Linked DNA regions of Azospirillum brasilense. The protein of the gene in region 1 interacts with the protein of each later gene in a pairwise test. Links are inferred from orthologs where the notes say so. Each region holds a gene or a part of one and is shown on either strand. Other genes may lie near its edges. The genes, in order: AMK58_RS03955 and mtgA.

Region 1 (4,887 bases):
AGGGTGAAGGCGCCTCGCGCGGCCTGGACGCGCTTGCGCGTACCGCGGCCCTTGACCGGCGCGATGGTGGACAGGGCGCGGGCCGCCGCGGCGACGTCGGCGCCCAGCGCCTTCACCGCCAACAGCACGGCGAGGCTGTTCATCACCCAATGCCGGCCGGGCAGGGCCAGGCAATACTGGATGCGCTCGCCCCGGATGACCGCGGTCACGGCGCTGCAGGTTGCGTGCAGCGAGCAGTCCACCAGACGCGCGTCGGCGTCGGCGTGAGAGCCGAAGCTCCAGATGCGGCTCAGCCCCTGGGTGCGTGCGGCGGCGAGCAGACGGGCGAAATGCGGGTTGTCGCGGTTCAGTACAGCGACGCCGTTGGGGTTCATGCCCTCGAAGATCTCGGCCTTGGCGTCGGCGATCGCCTCGACGGAGTCGAAGAACTCCAGATGCGCCGCCTCGACCGTGGTGATGATTGCGACGTCGGGCATGACCTGCCGCGACAGCGGGCCGAGCTCGCCTGCGTGGTTCATGCCCAGCTCGAACACGCCGAACTCGCTGTCCTCCGGCATGCGGGCCAGCGACAGGGGCACGCCCCAATGGTTGTTCAGGCTGCCTTCGGTGGCGAAGGTGCGGCCCTGCGCCGACAGGACGTGGCGCAGCGCCTCCTTGGTGCTGGTCTTGCCGACCGAGCCGGTGACGCCCACCACCCTGGCCTGGGTGCGCAGCCGCGCCACGTGGCCGAGATCGCCCAGCGCCGCCAGCGTGTCCTGCTCCACCGCCAGAAGGGAGGCGTCGCCCGGCACGCCGGGGGGCACGGTGCTGACCAGCGCCGCGGCGGCGCCGGCCTCCAGCGCCTTGGCGACGAAGTCATGCCCGTCGAAGTTCGGCCCCTTGATGGCGACGAACAGGTCGCCCGGCGCCACCTTGCGGCTGTCGATGCTGACCCCGGTCGCCGCCCAGGAGCGCGTCGCCTGGCCGCTGGTGGCGGCGGCGGCGTCCTCGGCGGTCCACAGGACGGTCTTGGCCTCGCTCATGCTGCTCCAACCTCCGCCACGGCGGCTCGTGCCTCGGTCGCGTCGTCGAAGGGAAGGACCTCCGTCCCGACGATCTGACCATGCTCATGTCCCTTGCCGGCGATGACCAGGACGTCACCGGGCCGGAGGCTGCGGACGGCGGCGCGGATGGCCTCGCGCCGGTCGCCGATCTCCTCCAGGGCCGGATGGCCCGCCAGGACCTCCTTGCGGATGGCCGCCGGCACTTCGGTGCGCGGGTTGTCGTCGGTGACGATGGCGCGGTCGGCCAGACGGCCGGCCAGCTCCCCCATCACCGGCCGCTTCCCGCGGTCGCGGTCGCCGCCGCACCCGAACACCGCGATCAGGCGGTTCCGGGCGTGCTGCTTCAGCGCCACCAGCACCGTTTCCAGCGCGTCGGGCGTGTGGGCGAAATCGACATAGACCGCCGCCCCGCAGGGGTGGGTGGCGACGTGCTGCAGGCGTCCCGGCACGCCGTCCAGGCGGGTCAGGGTGGCCAGAGCCTCGTCACGGTCCGCGCCGGAGCCGATCACCAGGCCGAGCGCGCACAGCACGTTCCACGCCTGGAAGCGGCCCGCCAGCGGCAGGTCCACGGTGATGTCGCGGCCCAGGACCGTCAGGTCCAGGCGCTGGCCGTGGGCCAGCGGCTCGACCCCGTTCACCCGGATCTCGCGACCGGCCAGACCGTATCCGAAGACGCGGTGACCGCGCTGTGAACAAATCCCGGCAAGCTCGGCGAAGGTGCCGCTGTCGGCGTTCAGGACGGCGGTTCCCCCATCAGGCAACACCCGTCCGAACAGCATCGCCTTGGCCTGGAGGTAGGCCTCCATCGTGCCGTGGTAATCCAGATGGTCGCGGGTGAGGTTGGTGAAGCCCGCGGCCTTGAGGACGACGCCGTCGAGTCGGAACTGCTCCAGCCCATGGCTGGACGCCTCCATCGCCAGATGCTCGATCCCCTTGTCCTTGACGGCGGCGAGGTCACGGTGGAGCGACACCGGGTCCGGCGTCGTCATCCCGCCGTAATCGTCCAGCCCCGGCCCGATCAGCCCGAGCGTGCCCAGGCTGGCCGCCTTCAGGCCCATCAGGTCCCACATCTGGCGGGCGAACTGCACGGTGGAGGTCTTGCCGTTGGTCCCCGTCACGGCGACCACGGTGTCCGGCTGCCGCCCGTGGAAGGCGGCGGCGAGGCGTGCGAAGAGGCGGCGCGGCTGCTCGTCCGCGACCAGAGTCGCGGCGCTGCCGGCGGGCAGGGCGGTCCCGATGGGCGCCACCACCGCGACGGCGCCCTTGGCGAGCGCATCGGCGATGAAGGCGCGCCCGTCCGCCTTCGCACCCGGCAGGGCGGCAAAGACGAAACCGGGCCTGACCGCGCGGCTGTCCGCGGTCAGCCCGGTCACTTCGACGGCGGGTGCCTCGGTGGCGGACGCCGTGTCAGCGCGGCTTGTTGCCAGCAGGTGGGACAGAAGCAACGGTGCTGCCTTTCGGTTGCGCGGGCGGAGGCGGCGGTGCGGGCGGGGTCGTCTGACCGGCGGTGTTGATGTAGGTGGCGTTGATGACCTCGGGGGAAGCCTCGTCCACCGGCTGGACGCCCAGCAGCGGGCCGATCTGCTTCACGATCCGGCCGACCGCGGGAGCGGCGACCCAGCCGCCGGTGGCGAAGCCGTAGGTCTTCTTGGTGCCCTTCGGCTCGTCCACCAGGACATAGACGATGTAGCGGGGATCGTGCATCGGGAAGGCGCCGAGGAACGACGACATGCGGGAGTTCCGCGCGTAGCTCCGGCCCTTCTGCTTCTCCGCCGTGCCGGTCTTGCCGCCGACGACGTAGCCCTTGGCGTTGGCCGACTTCGCCGTGCCGTCGGTGACCACGAAGCGGAACAGGCGGCGCATCATCGCCGAGGTCTTCGGGCTGATGACCTGCTCGCCGGGGATCTCGACCGCGGGGTCGCGCTTCAGCAGGGTCGGCGGGTGCAGCACGCCGCCGTTGATGATCGAGGCCGCCGCATTGACCGTGTGCATCGGGCTGACCGACATGCCGTGGCCGAAGGAGATGGTCATGGTGTTGACCTCCCGCCACGGATTCGGCACCAGCGGCCAGCCGTTCTCGGGCAGCTCCAGCGAGGTCGGGCGGGTCATGCCCAGCTTGGTCATGAAGGACTTCTGATGCTGCACGCCCAGAGACATGGCCATGCGCACCGACCCGAGGTTGGACGATTCCTGGAACACCTCCGCCACCGTCAGGTTGTGGCGGAAGGGATGGTATTCACGGATCGTGAAACGGCCCACCTTGATGTTGTTGATCGTGTCGAAGGTGTCGGAGACGCGGATCTTGCCCGAATCCAGCGACATCGCCGTGTTGAAGATCTTGAAGGTGGAGCCCATCTCGTACACGCCGAGCGTCGCGCGGTTGAACAGCGTGTCCGGGTCAAGTCCCGTGGGGTTGTGCGGGTCGAAATCGGGCAGCGAGACCATCGACATGACTTCGCCGTTGCGGACATCATAGATGATGCCGGTGGCGCCGATGGCGCTGAACTCCTCGATCGTCGTCTGCAATTCCTTCTTCATGATGTGCTGAAGGCGCAGGTCGATCGACAGTTGCAGCGGCTTCGGGTCGGTGGTCAGGCGCTTGTTGAACTGCTGCTCCAGCCCGGCGAGGCCGTTGTTGTCCACGCCGGTGAAGCCGACCAGATGCGAGGTCAGGTTCGAGGCCGGGTAGAAGCGGCGCTCCTCCCGTTCGAAATAGACGCCGGGCAGGCCCAGCCGGAACACCGCCGCCTGCTGTTTGGGCGTCAGGTTGCGCTTGATCCAGACGAACCGCTTGTCGCCGCTGAGCTTGGTCAGCAGGTCCTTGTAGTCCAGCTCCGGCAGGGCGGTGGTCAGCTTGCGCGCCACCTCGTCGGGGCGGCTCACCAGTTTCGGGTCGGCATAGAGCGACTGTGTGGCGAGCGAGGTCGCCAGCAGGTTGCCGTTGCGGTCCACGATGTCGGCGCGGTTGACCGGCGGGGCGTCGACCTCCGCGGCCATGCGCGGGCGCGGTTCCGCCGCGTGGTTGAACAGCGTCGCGTCCACCAGCTTCACGCCGATGGCGGAGAAGACCACGGCGACCATGGCCGCGGTCACCATCAACCGGTTCCGGCTCTGCTCCAGCGCGACCGACAGCGACGTCCGCGGCTTGGAAGCCGGGGGCGGAACGCTGTAGGCGCCGTGCGCGGGATCGACGCCGGGCGGCGGAACGCTCATCGGTTGGCTCCGAGACGGGCGACGAGAAGACCGATGCTGTCATGCTGGGCCGGCGCGGCCGGCGGCGGGGCGGCCTGGAAGCCGGCCTGCTGCGGCTGCGGACGGGCCGCGGGCGGCGCCAGCGTCCGGGAGGTGACCGGCGGCTTGGTGGCGACTTCCGTCGGCCTGGTCGTCACCACCGGTGCTGGGGCGGACTTGGCGGCCGAAGGAAGCGGCGGGACCTTGGCCGAGGCGGGCACGATGGCCGAGGGCTTGATCGGGGCCGGCTTGATCGGCGAGGCCGAGGCCGGGATCACCACGCCACCCTGAATGCCACCCTGAACGATGGCGCCGGCGCCCACGACGCTGTCCCCGGTCGAGGCCGTCGCCACGTTCGGCACCTTGCCCGGCGTCTGGTTGCGGACCATCGGCGGCAGCGGGGCTTCCTCCGGCGCGACGGTGGGGGAGGGGCGCATCGGGACGATGTTCATCGCCACGAACTGGCGCGCCTCGGTCGGCTGCAGCGCCAGATGCTCGCGCGACAGATTCTCGAGGCGGGTCGGGTCGTTGAGGAAGCTCCATTCGGCCTTGAGGACCTGGATGGCCTCCTGCTCCACCATGATCTTGCGGTTGAGCGAGCCCAGCTTTTCCT
Region 2 (10,555 bases), 300 kb from region 1 along the record:
GGTGTGCGCTCCATTCATTCCGCCTTTGGTCCGGGCCCCGCGGGACCACCGGTCAGCGCCCGCACGCGACACTAGAAACCGTGTGCCCCGAGGGCGTTCAGGCTCTGCACCGGTAGAGTAGCGAAGTCTCCTTCACCGCCCGCGGGAGCGCGGCGGCCATGATGACTGCAGGACGCCAGTTTCTTCCGGACCAACGTCTTCGGAAACGTCCCACGAATCTCCCCGCATGGTCGCCCCTCGGCCACCGACCAATCCTTCAACTTATCGCAGAACATGTAGGCTTTTGCATTGCCCATCCGCGCACCCATGCGGCCGGACGTGCGGAAGCATGTGAGGCATCCCTTCACTGTCACACAATGAACAATTTTGCCGCAACCGGTTCATTGCAAAATTGATCATTTTCAACGAAGAAAAACAAAAATACAAAATGCTCTTTTGGTGAAAGCGCGAGGAAGCTGACCACCGACACGACAGAAAAGAGAAAAACAAACCATGAATGACATCAGCGTCAGAACAAAGACTTTCGCCGTTTTTGCGTTTCTATCCCTGCTTCTCGCTGGAATTGGCGCCCTTGGAATCAACCGTCTGTCGGTGGTCAACGACAGCTCGACCGAGATCGCCACCTTCTGGATGCCGCGGGTCGTGCAGGTCAACACCGTGAACGACGCGGTGTCGAACTTCCGCATCCTGCAAAGCGCTCACATCCTCAGCACCAGCGAGCCGGAAATGGCCGCGGCGGAGAAGAGGATGGACGAAATGGAAGCCAACATCGCCAACGCCCGCCGGACCTACGAGGCAACGCTGCGCACGGCCGAGGGGCGCGCTCTGTTCACCCAGTTCGAGCAGCAATGGGCGCAGTATCTGACGCTGCAGCGTCAGATCACCGCCCTGTCGCGGCGCAACGAGAACGCCGCCGCCAACGCCCTGTTCCGCGATGCGGCCGACAAGGGCTTCCAGGAGGTCGGGCGGACTCTCGACGCCATGATCGACCACAACAACCGCGGGGCCGCCAAGGCGAGCGACGACGCCGACGCCGTCTACGCCCAGTCCAGCACGATGCTCATCGGCGCGCTGCTCATCGGCGTCGCCGTCTGCCTGGGCGGCGCGCTGATGATGATCCGCGGGGTCTCCTCGCCGATCGGCGCGATGACCGAGGCGATGCGCCGGCTGGCCGGCGGCGACAAGACGACGGCGATTCCCTTCGCCAGCCGGGGCGACGAGATCGGCGCCATGGCCACCGCCGTCCAGGTCTTCAAGGACGGGCTGATCGAGGCCGACCGGCTGGCCGCCGAGCAGGCCGCCGAGCAGGCCGCCAAGCTGCGGCGGACCGAGGCGGTCGAGCGGCTGATCGCCTCCTTCGAGGAGCAGGTCGCCGACGCGCTGCGCAACGTCGCCGCCGCCGCGACCGAGTTGGACACCACCGCCCAGAGCATGGCGGTCACCGCCCGCCAGACCAACGACCAAGCGGCCAACGCCGCCGCCGCCGCGGAGCAGACCAGCGCCAACGTGCAGACGGTGGCCAGCGCCGCGGAGGAGATGTCCAGCTCCATCGGGGAAATCGGCTCGCAGGTCACCCGCTCCACCGGCATCGCCGGACAGGCGGTGCAAGAGGCCGGGCGCACCACCGACTCCGTGCGCGGGCTCGCCGACGCCGCGCACCGCATCGGCGCCGTGGTGCAGCTCATCACCAACATCGCCGGACAGACCAACCTGCTGGCGCTCAACGCCACCATCGAGGCGGCCCGCGCCGGTGAGGCCGGCAAGGGCTTCGCCGTCGTCGCGTCGGAGGTGAAGCAACTCGCCAACCAGACCGCCCGCGCGACGGACGAGATCGCCTCGCAGATACAGGCGATCCAGGAGGCCACCGCCGGCTCGGTCGGCGCCATCGAGGGGATCGGCCGCACCATCGCGGCGATCAACGAGATCTCCACCTCCATCGCCGCCGCGATCGAGGAGCAGTCCGCCGCGACCAACGAGATCTCGCGCAACGTCCAGCAGGCGGCGATCGGCACGCGCGAGGTGTCCAGCAACATCGTCCAGGTGACCGAGGCCGCCGGCACCACCGGGGCCGCCGCCCATCAGGTGCTGGGTGCGGCCGGCGGGCTGGCGTCGCAGGCGGAGAACCTGCGCCGCGACGTGGAGAGCTTCCTGGCGGCGATCCGCGCCGCCTGAGGCGCTGTCCGGTTCCTGCGGGGTCTCACCAGCCCCGCAGGAATTCCGCCGTCGCCTCCACCGCCTCCTTGATGCCGACACGGCGGACCTCCACCCCCTCGGGGAAGGCGCCGAACAGGCGGCTCGGCATCATCGGGTCGAGCAGAACGAACACCCCGGTGTCGTCGGCCCGCCGGACCAGCCGGCCGAAGGCCTGCTTCAGCCGCAGCCGCGCGATCATGTCCTCGTAGCGCCGCCGCCCGAAGGCATCGCGCCGGGCGCGGTGCAGGATGTCCGGGCGCGGCCAGGGCACGCGGTCGAAGACGATCAGCCGCAGCGAGCGGCCCGGCACGTCCACCCCGTCGCGCACCGCGTCGGTGCCGAGCAGGCAGGCGTGCTCCTCCCCCCGGAAGATGTCGATCAGGGTCGCCACGTCCAGCGGATCGACATGCTGGGCGTAGAGCGGAATGCCGGTGGCATCCAAAGGCTCCACGATGCGGTCGTAGACGGCGCGCAGCCGGCTGATCGCCGTGAACAGCCCCAGGCCCCCGCCGCCCGCCGCCTGGAACAGCGTGCGGTAGGCCGACGCCACCTGCCCCAGATCGTCCTTGCGCACATCGGTGACCACCATCACCCGCGTGCGGTTGGGATAGTCGAAGGGCGAGGGCACCTGGGCGCGCAGCGCCGGCTTGGGCAGGTGGCTGGCGCCGCAGCGGTCCTCCGCCGCCTGCCAGTCCATGGCGGTGTCGCCGGTGCCGTCGGTCAGCGTGGCGGAGGTGACCACCATGCCGTGCGCCGGCCCGGCCAGCGCCTCCGCGAAGGGCACGGTCGGGTCGATCCAGTGGCGGTAGAGCCCGACGTCGACGTCGCGCCCGTCGATCCGCTCCACCGCAAACCAGTCCACGAACTGCGCCGGGGTTTCCACGGGCAGCGTCTTCAGCATGGCCCGCCACGCCTCGACCGTCAGCACGCCGCGCCGGGTCAGGCTGCGCGCCATGGCGTCGATGCGCCGCCGCTGGTCGCTGTCCAGTTCCGCCGTCTCGTCCTCCAGCCTTGCCGCCAGCCGCTTGGCCAGCCCGGCCAGCGGTTCCGCCAGCCGGACCAGCGCCGCCTCCAGCGCCACCGCCGCATCGAGCAGCCCATCCACCGGATAGGCCTTGTCGGCCTCCAGGCTGTAGGGACCGCCCTGCCCCGCCGTGCGGGAATAGACCTGCCGCCGCGCGGCGAGCAGGAAGGCCTCGGTCGGCCCCTGCGGGTTGTCGGCGGACAGCCGCGCCGCCCACCCCTCCGCCGGCAGGACGCGGGCGCCCAGCATCACCGCGTCCATCAGCTCCTGCGCCTGTTCGTCGCTGGCGACCAGATCCTCGATGCGGCGCTTCAGCCCGCGGGCGCGGCTGCGCCCGGTCTCCTCGGCCCCCAGCAGCCAGCGCCGCAGTTCCTGGGTCTCGCGCCCGGTCAGATGCCCGGCGAAGGCGCTGTCCGCGGCGTCGAAGACGTGGTGCCCCTCGTCGAAGACGTAGCGGGTGGGCAGCGTCGGCTCCTCGCCGCCGCCCAGCGCCGCCTGCACCATGACCAGCGCGTGGTTGGCGATCACCACGTCGGCCTTGCGGGCGCGGCGCACGCTCTTCTCGATGTAGCAGCGGGCGTAATGGTCGCAGGCGGAGTAGATGCACTCGCCCCGCCGGTCGGCGAGGCCCAGCGTCCGCCCGCGCCCGGCGATGTCGACCAGCCAGCCGGGAAAGTCACCGCCGGTCAGGTCGCCGTCGCGCGTCGCCGCGGCCCAGCGCGCCATCAGCCCGACCCCGATGGCGTGGTGCGGCTGCATCGGCATGCCGCGGACGGCCTCCTCCAGGTTCAGCAGGCACAGGTAGTTCTCCCGGCCCTTGCGCAGCACGACCTTGCGCGCCTTGGTCGCCGGCTCGGGGTAGAGGCGGTCCAGCTCCGCGTCGATCTGGTGCTGGAGGTTGCGGGTGTAGGTGGAGATCCACACCGTCCCGCCGTTCTTCTCCGCCCACACCGTGGCCGGCGCCAGATAGCCCAGCGTCTTGCCGACGCCCGTCCCGGCCTCCGCCAGCACGACGTTCGGCGTGTCGGGGGCGGGGCGCGGGGCGAAGGCGGCCGACACCGCGCTGGCGTAGTCGGCCTGCTGCGGGCGCGGCTCGGCGACCTTGCCGGGCACGCTGGCCGCCAGCATCACCGACAGCCGGCGGCGCGCCTCGTCCGGCTCCACCGGGTGGTGGGCGGGCGGCGGCTCGGGCGGGCCGTCCTGCCACTCCTTGATGCGGGTCCAGACGCGCAGGCCGGCGCGGCCGGCGCCCTTCTCCGGCCCGTCCGGCTTGCCGAGCGCGGCCAGCACGGCGGGCGCCCACAGCCAGCCGGCGCGCCCCATCTCCCAGGCGAAGGCCACCGGGTCGGACGCCTCCTCCCGCCCCGGCGCACCCAGCAGGCCAAGCAGCTTGCGCACCGCCCGGTGCAGGGCCAGCGCGTCGTCCTCCAGCCCGTCGGGAATCGGCAGGTCCAGCGCCTCGGCCAACCCGCGCGGGGTCGGCACGCAGAAGCGGGCGGGCAGGACGAAGGCGAACAGCTCCAGCAGGTCGAAGGCGGCGAAGGGCTCCGTCCCCAGCCGCCGCGCCATGGCCCGCGCGTGGCAGACGAGCGGCGGCTGGCGGCGCGCCCGCTTCGCGGCGGCGGCGGGCGGCAGTTCCTCCACCTCCCCATCACCGGTCAGCAGAACCACGCGGCGCGCACCGGCCACCAATGCCGGCGCGTCATCGAGGCTGAAGGACGGGAGGGAGGGCGCCGAGGTCAGATCCATGGCGCGCAGTATAATGGCCCCCGTCGCCGCAATGCGAGCAAACCCGTGTTGACCGATCGGCCCGCCCCCTCGAAAGTGCTCCCCCCGTCCTTGAGCGTCGCAGAGGAGAGGTCGAGCGCATGCGGTTTCCGGTCCGGCGTCTGCTGAGACTCCTGATGGCCCTGGCCGTCGCCCTGGTGGCCTTCAGCGTCGGCTGGGCGGCGCTCTACCGCGTGGTGCCGGTGCCGGCCACGCCCCTGATGCTGATCCGCGCCGCCGGAGGGTCCGGGCTGGCGCACGACTGGGTGCCCATGTCGCAGATCTCCCCCCACCTCGCCCGCGCGGTCATCGCGTCGGAGGACACGCTGTTCTGCGGCCATGGCGGCTTCGACTGGGCGGCAATCGAAGGCGCCTTCGAGGACAACGAGGAGGGCCGGCGCCTGCGCGGCGGCAGCACGATCAGCCAGCAGACCGCCAAGAACGCCTTCCTCTGGCCGGACCGCAGTTGGACCCGCAAGGGCGCGGAGGCATGGTTCACCCTGCTGATCGAGGCGCTGTGGCCCAAGAGCCGCATCCTGGAGGTCTATCTGAACATCGTGGAGTGGGACGACGGCGTCTACGGCGCCGAGGCCGCCGCCCGCCACCATTTCACGAAACCGGCATCGGCCCTGACCCGCCGCGAGGCCGCCCTGCTGGCCGTCGTCCTGCCCAACCCCCGCAACTGGTCCCCGAACCCGCCCGGCGCCTATGTGGCGCGGCGGGCCGGCGTCATCGAACGGCGCATGGCGGTGGTGGAGCGGGACGGGTTGGCCGATTGCGCGCGTTAGCTTTGGACCATCGCCGTTCAACCTGAGAACTTGCCGATCGACCGCCAATACATCTTTTGGTAAACTTCCTCGATTATCACACACGGCCGTAGAGTGATCCGGCACGCCGACACTCTCCAATCACTGGCAAGCCTCGGCAATCGGAGAGCGGTCTGATGAACGTCATGGATGCATCGTTGGGTGCGGCTCGGCAACCGGCCACCCTGATCGCGACGACACCATCCACCTCAAAGAGTGCGGTGGGGGCAAAGGACACGGCCGCCGACTCCTCCAACGGCACGCGCGATGCGGCGGTCGTCACATTGTCGGAGACGGCCCAGGCGTCCCTGGCGTCCCAGGCCTCACCCCAGACCGCGGGAAAGAAGGATTTCGCGACCGTCGCCAAGGACACGCGGGCGGCCATCGACGCCAAATACGCGGAACTGGCCGCGAGCGGCAAGCCGATGGACTACATGCACGCCACCCAGGAAAGCTGGGACACCGTCTATGGCGGGCTCGACCGCCGCGCCCTCTTCGCCATCGCCAGCAACAGCGACGGCAGCTTCTCCAAAGACGAGCAGGACACTGCCCAATCCATCATGTCGCAACAGCAGGGGCAGGCCATGATGGCCGCGGACCCGACGGGCAACGATCACGCCGCCCGCTTCCGGGCCGGCGTCGCCTTCCTGGAGAGCGTCAGCGACGAGGAGAAAGGCTCGGCCAACTGGGCGGTCCAACGCGCCGCCAACCAGTTCGGGTACGAGCAGTCGATGCGGAGCAGCGGTCGGGAACCGGACGATCTCGACAGCGAGAATCCGTTGGTCGCCATGATCAAGGGCGCCATGGACCGCCTCAAGGACAAGTCGCCCGAGGCTGTCGCCACCGGTGGCTATGTCAAGGACCTGAAGGACATGCCTCTGTTCCGCGACGGCGTGCCGGTGGTGGCCGCCGGCATTAGTCCGTCGCTCGACATCCGGGCATGAGGATCTACGCCCCGCTCCCCGACATCCTCAAACTCACCACCCCCGCCACGATCAGCAGAATCCCCGCCAGCTTCAGGAAGTTGAGCGACTCGCCGAACACCCAAATCCCGATCGCCGCGATGGCCGCCGTGCCCACCGCGGACCAGATGGCGTAGGCCACGCCCACCTCGATCTCGCGCAGCGCCTGGGCCAGCATCGCGAAGGCAACCAGATAGCAGGCCACCACCGCCAGGCTGGGCCACAGGCGGGTCATGCCGTCGGACATCTTCATGGCGACGGTGCCCACGATCTCGAAGGCGATGGCGACGGACAAAAACAGCCAGCTCATGCGGGTCCTCGGCGGGTGATCCACATCCAGACATGCGCCCGAACCGTGAAACGGACAAGCGGCGCCCGTTGACGGACGGCACGGACCGCCCTAGGGTCGCTGCCTTTCTACACTTCCGTCGAGTTTTGAAGGGGCTCTACCATGACCGGCGAGCGGGAATTGGCGTTGCAGGCGAAGGCGTGGCCGTTCGAGGAGGCGCGCAAACTGGTCGCGCGCTTCGCGAAAGAGCCGCCGGCCAAAGGCTACGTCCTGTTCGAGACCGGCTACGGTCCGTCGGGCCTGCCGCACATCGGCACCTTCGGCGAGGTGGCGCGCACCACCATGGTCCGTCAGGCCTTCCAGCGGATGAGCGACATCCCGACGAAGCTCTTCTGCTTCTCCGACGACATGGACGGGCTCCGCAAGGTCCCGGACAACATCCCGAACAAGGAGCTGGTGGCCGCCAACCTCGGCAAGCCGCTGACCCAGGTCCCCGACCCGTTCGGCACGCACGACAGCTTCGGCGCGCACAACAACGCGCGGCTGCGCGCCTTCCTCGACAGCTTCGGCTTCGAGTACGAGTTCCAGTCCTCCACCGACTGGTACAAGTCGGGCCGCTTCGACGAGGCGCTGCTCGGCGTGCTGCGGCGCTATGACGAGATCATGGCCGTCATGCTGCCGACGCTGGGCGAGGAGCGCCAGCAGACCTACAGCCCGTTCCTGCCCGTCTCCCCCTCCACGGGGCGCGTGCTGCAGGTTCCGGTGCTGGAGCGCAACGTGGACGCCGGCACCATCGTCTTCCAGGACGAGGACGGCAAGAAGGTCGAGGTCCCCGTCACCGGCGGCCATGTGAAGCTCCAGTGGAAGCCCGACTGGGGCATGCGCTGGTACGCGCTGGGCGTCGATTACGAGATGTACGGCAAGGACCTGATCCCGTCGGCCGAGCTGGCCGGGAAGATCGTCAACATCCTCGGCGGCACCCCGCCGCAGGGCTTCAACTACGAGCTGTTCCTGGACGACAAGGGGCAGAAGATCTCCAAGTCCAAGGGCAACGGCCTGACCATGGAAGAGTGGCTGGCCTACGCCCCGCCGGAGAGCCTCGCCCTCTACATGTTCCAGAAGCCGAAGTCGGCCAAGCGCCTGTATTTCGACGTGATCCCGCGGGCGGTGGACGAGTATCTGGCCTTCGTCGCCAAGCTGCCGGTGGAGGAGCCGGCCAAGGCGCTGGAGAACCCGGCTTGGCACATCCACAACGGCACGGCCCCGGCGGTGCGCTCGGACGTGTCCTTCAACCTGCTGCTGAACCTCGCCGGGGCGGCGAACGCCGAGACCAAGGACGTGATGTGGGGCTTCATCAGCCGCTACGCGCCCGAGGCGACGCCGGAGAACAGCCCCTTCCTGGACAAGCTGGTCGGTTACGCCGTCCGCTACTACCAGGATCAGGTGAAGCCGACGAAGCGCTTCCGCGCCCCCACCGACGCCGAGCGCGCCGCGCTGGAGGATCTGCTGACGCGTCTGGACGGCATCCCCGCCGACGCGGCGGGCGACGTCATCCAGAACGAGGTCTTCGCGGTCGGCAAGGAGCACGGCTTCACCGAGCTGCGCGCGTGGTTCCAGGCGCTCTACGAGGTGCTGCTCGGCCAGACCACCGGCCCGCGCATGGGCTCCTTCATCCAGCTCTACGGACTGGACGAGACCAAGGCGCTGATCCGCGAGAAGCTGGCCGCCTGAGCACCGTCTCCTTTCTCCTCCCCCGCGCCGCGGCCCGCCGCGGGGGAGGGTTTTCCCAGCGGACCGGCACGTATTGCGAACAATTTGGCAAACGCACAAACCCCGCCCAACGGAGGCGGTGTTCCAGGGCATGCCCGGATGAATGTCGCTCAGCATTCGGCGAGACTTCACCCGCCATCGTTCCGGTCACAAACAATACTCCCAATCCGATCGTTTGCATTTCCATCATCCGGCCATGCGGCTCGAATGTGTGCAAACGATCGAAATCCTGCCCACCGGCTGGGCAAACAACATTTTATTCCCGCATCGCCATGCGCACACCGCACCGCACCAATACCAACTTGGTATTACCATCCGCCAAGGTCAAAGCCTATGATCCGCCCCGTTACTGCTTTTGCAGTGCGTTTCCTCCCTAAACTCTTCAAGGCCGCGCCCCATCGGGGTTGCGGCCCTTTTTCTTTTCGACCTCCGCTTTTCGACGCTTCGATACCACAACCCGGCGGAAGGACCGGCGGCGCAGGGTCTGGTTGCTTGCGCCGGACGGCGATGACAAGTTCGGCTCCGTTAGCGGCCCGTTAACCGGCCCGTCGTTGGATATCCGGATGCAGCCACGTCAGCCCCCCTACGCCGGTCATGGGGACGACCGTCCCGGCGCGGCCCGCTCGGCGCCGCGGGCCGACCCCTCCGCGGACGACGGGGTGGACCCGGACCTGCTCGGCTATCTGTTTGACGATTCACCCCCCGCTCCTCCTGCGCCGGAACCGGTCCGCCGCCGCGTCGGCACGGCGCTGGTCGAATCGCGGCGGGCCGGGATGGGCGATGCCGGGGTCCGCGCGCATCTGGCGCGCAAGCTGTGCCGGCTGCTGCCCGACCTGCCCCCGGAGCGCCAGGACAAGGCCACCGCCACCGCCCTGCGCACGCTGGAGCGGCTGGCCCGCGATCATGCGGCCCATGTGCGGACGGCGCTGGCCGGGGCTCTGAAAGACGTCGCCTGCGCCCCGCCAGCCGTGGCGCGCACGCTGGCCCGCGACGTGGAGCGCTCGGTGGCGGAGCCGATCCTCCATTGCTGCGCCACCCTGACCGACGACGACCTGCTGGAGATCATCGCCAGCCATCCCGCGGGCTGGGCGCTGTCGGCCATCGCGCGGCGGCCGGCGGTCAGCGCGCCGCTGTCCTGCGCCATCGTCGACACGGGCGATGCGGAGGCCACGGGCGTCCTGCTGGACAACGACGGCGCGGTCATCCCCGAAGACCGGCTGGAGGATCTGGTGGAGCGTTCGGGCGGCCATCCGGACTGGCAGGCCAAACTGGCCGGCCGGCCGGCCCTGCCGCAGCGGCTGGCCCTGCGGCTGGCGGAGTTCGTCGACGACTCGGTGGCCGACCTGCTGCGCCGCCGCTCCGATCTGGACGCGGTCACCGCGGCGGAGGTCGCCGCCGTGACCCGCCGCCGCGTCTCCTGGGTCGAGGAGCGCGATCCCGCCGAGTCGCCGGGGCGCCGCGCCGTCCGCCTGCACCGGCAGGGCTCCTTGGACGAGACGGCGCTGGGCGACGCCCTGTCCTGGGAGGAAACGGACTTCGTCCGCGCCGCCCTGGCCCTGCGCGCCGCCGTCCATCCGGGAATCGTGGACGACATCCTGCGGTCCGGCGACGCCCGCGCGGTCACCGCCCTGGTCTGGCGGGCGGGCTTTTCGATGCGCTGCGCCATGCGGGTGCAGATCCGCGCCGCCGGCATCCCGCCGCGCGCCGTGCTGAACGCCCGCCAGGGCACCGACTACCCGCTGCC

What was found.
Region 2: the proteins of AMK58_RS03955 (region 1) and mtgA interact in binary tests that used the Escherichia coli proteins (3 or more experiments, as listed by UniProt). The link is inferred for Azospirillum brasilense from one-to-one orthologs.

Annotation. Positions count from the first base shown.
Region 1 is NZ_CP012914.1:874,094-878,980, forward strand. What follows is about bases 1,854-4,853. They hold AMK58_RS03955 (peptidoglycan D,D-transpeptidase FtsI family protein), read right to left. Parts: upstream 4,257-4,853; coding sequence 2,451-4,256; downstream 1,854-2,450. Other genes in these bases: AMK58_RS03950 (UDP-N-acetylmuramoyl-L-alanyl-D-glutamate--2,6-diaminopimelate ligase), read right to left, coding at 1,854-2,488; ftsL (cell division protein FtsL), read right to left, coding at 4,253-4,853. Outside these bases: AMK58_RS03945 (UDP-N-acetylmuramoylalanyl-D-glutamyl-2,6-diaminopimelate--D-alanyl-D-alanine ligase), read right to left, coding at 1-1,022; more of AMK58_RS03950, read right to left, coding at 1,019-1,853; more of ftsL, read right to left, coding at 4,854-4,887. UniProt on the Escherichia coli protein: Essential cell division protein that catalyzes cross-linking of the peptidoglycan cell wall at the division septum. Required for localization of FtsN.
Region 2 is NZ_CP012914.1:571,968-582,522, reverse strand. What follows is about bases 4,196-6,928. They hold mtgA (monofunctional biosynthetic peptidoglycan transglycosylase), read left to right. Parts: upstream 4,196-5,085; coding sequence 5,086-5,772; downstream 5,773-6,928. Other genes in these bases: AMK58_RS02595 (DMT family transporter), read right to left, coding at 6,739-6,928; AMK58_RS02600 (hypothetical protein), read left to right, coding at 5,928-6,734; AMK58_RS02610 (ATP-dependent DNA helicase), read right to left, coding at 4,196-4,966. Also shown: AMK58_RS02615 (methyl-accepting chemotaxis protein), read left to right, coding at 493-2,172; more of AMK58_RS02610, read right to left, coding at 2,198-4,195; more of AMK58_RS02595, read right to left, coding at 6,929-7,062; AMK58_RS02590 (lysine--tRNA ligase), read left to right, coding at 7,204-8,772; AMK58_RS30230 (hypothetical protein), read left to right, coding at 8,915-9,148; AMK58_RS02585 (DUF2336 domain-containing protein), read left to right, coding at 9,375-10,555. UniProt on the Escherichia coli protein: Peptidoglycan polymerase that catalyzes glycan chain elongation from lipid-linked precursors. May play a role in peptidoglycan assembly during cell division in collaboration with other cell division proteins.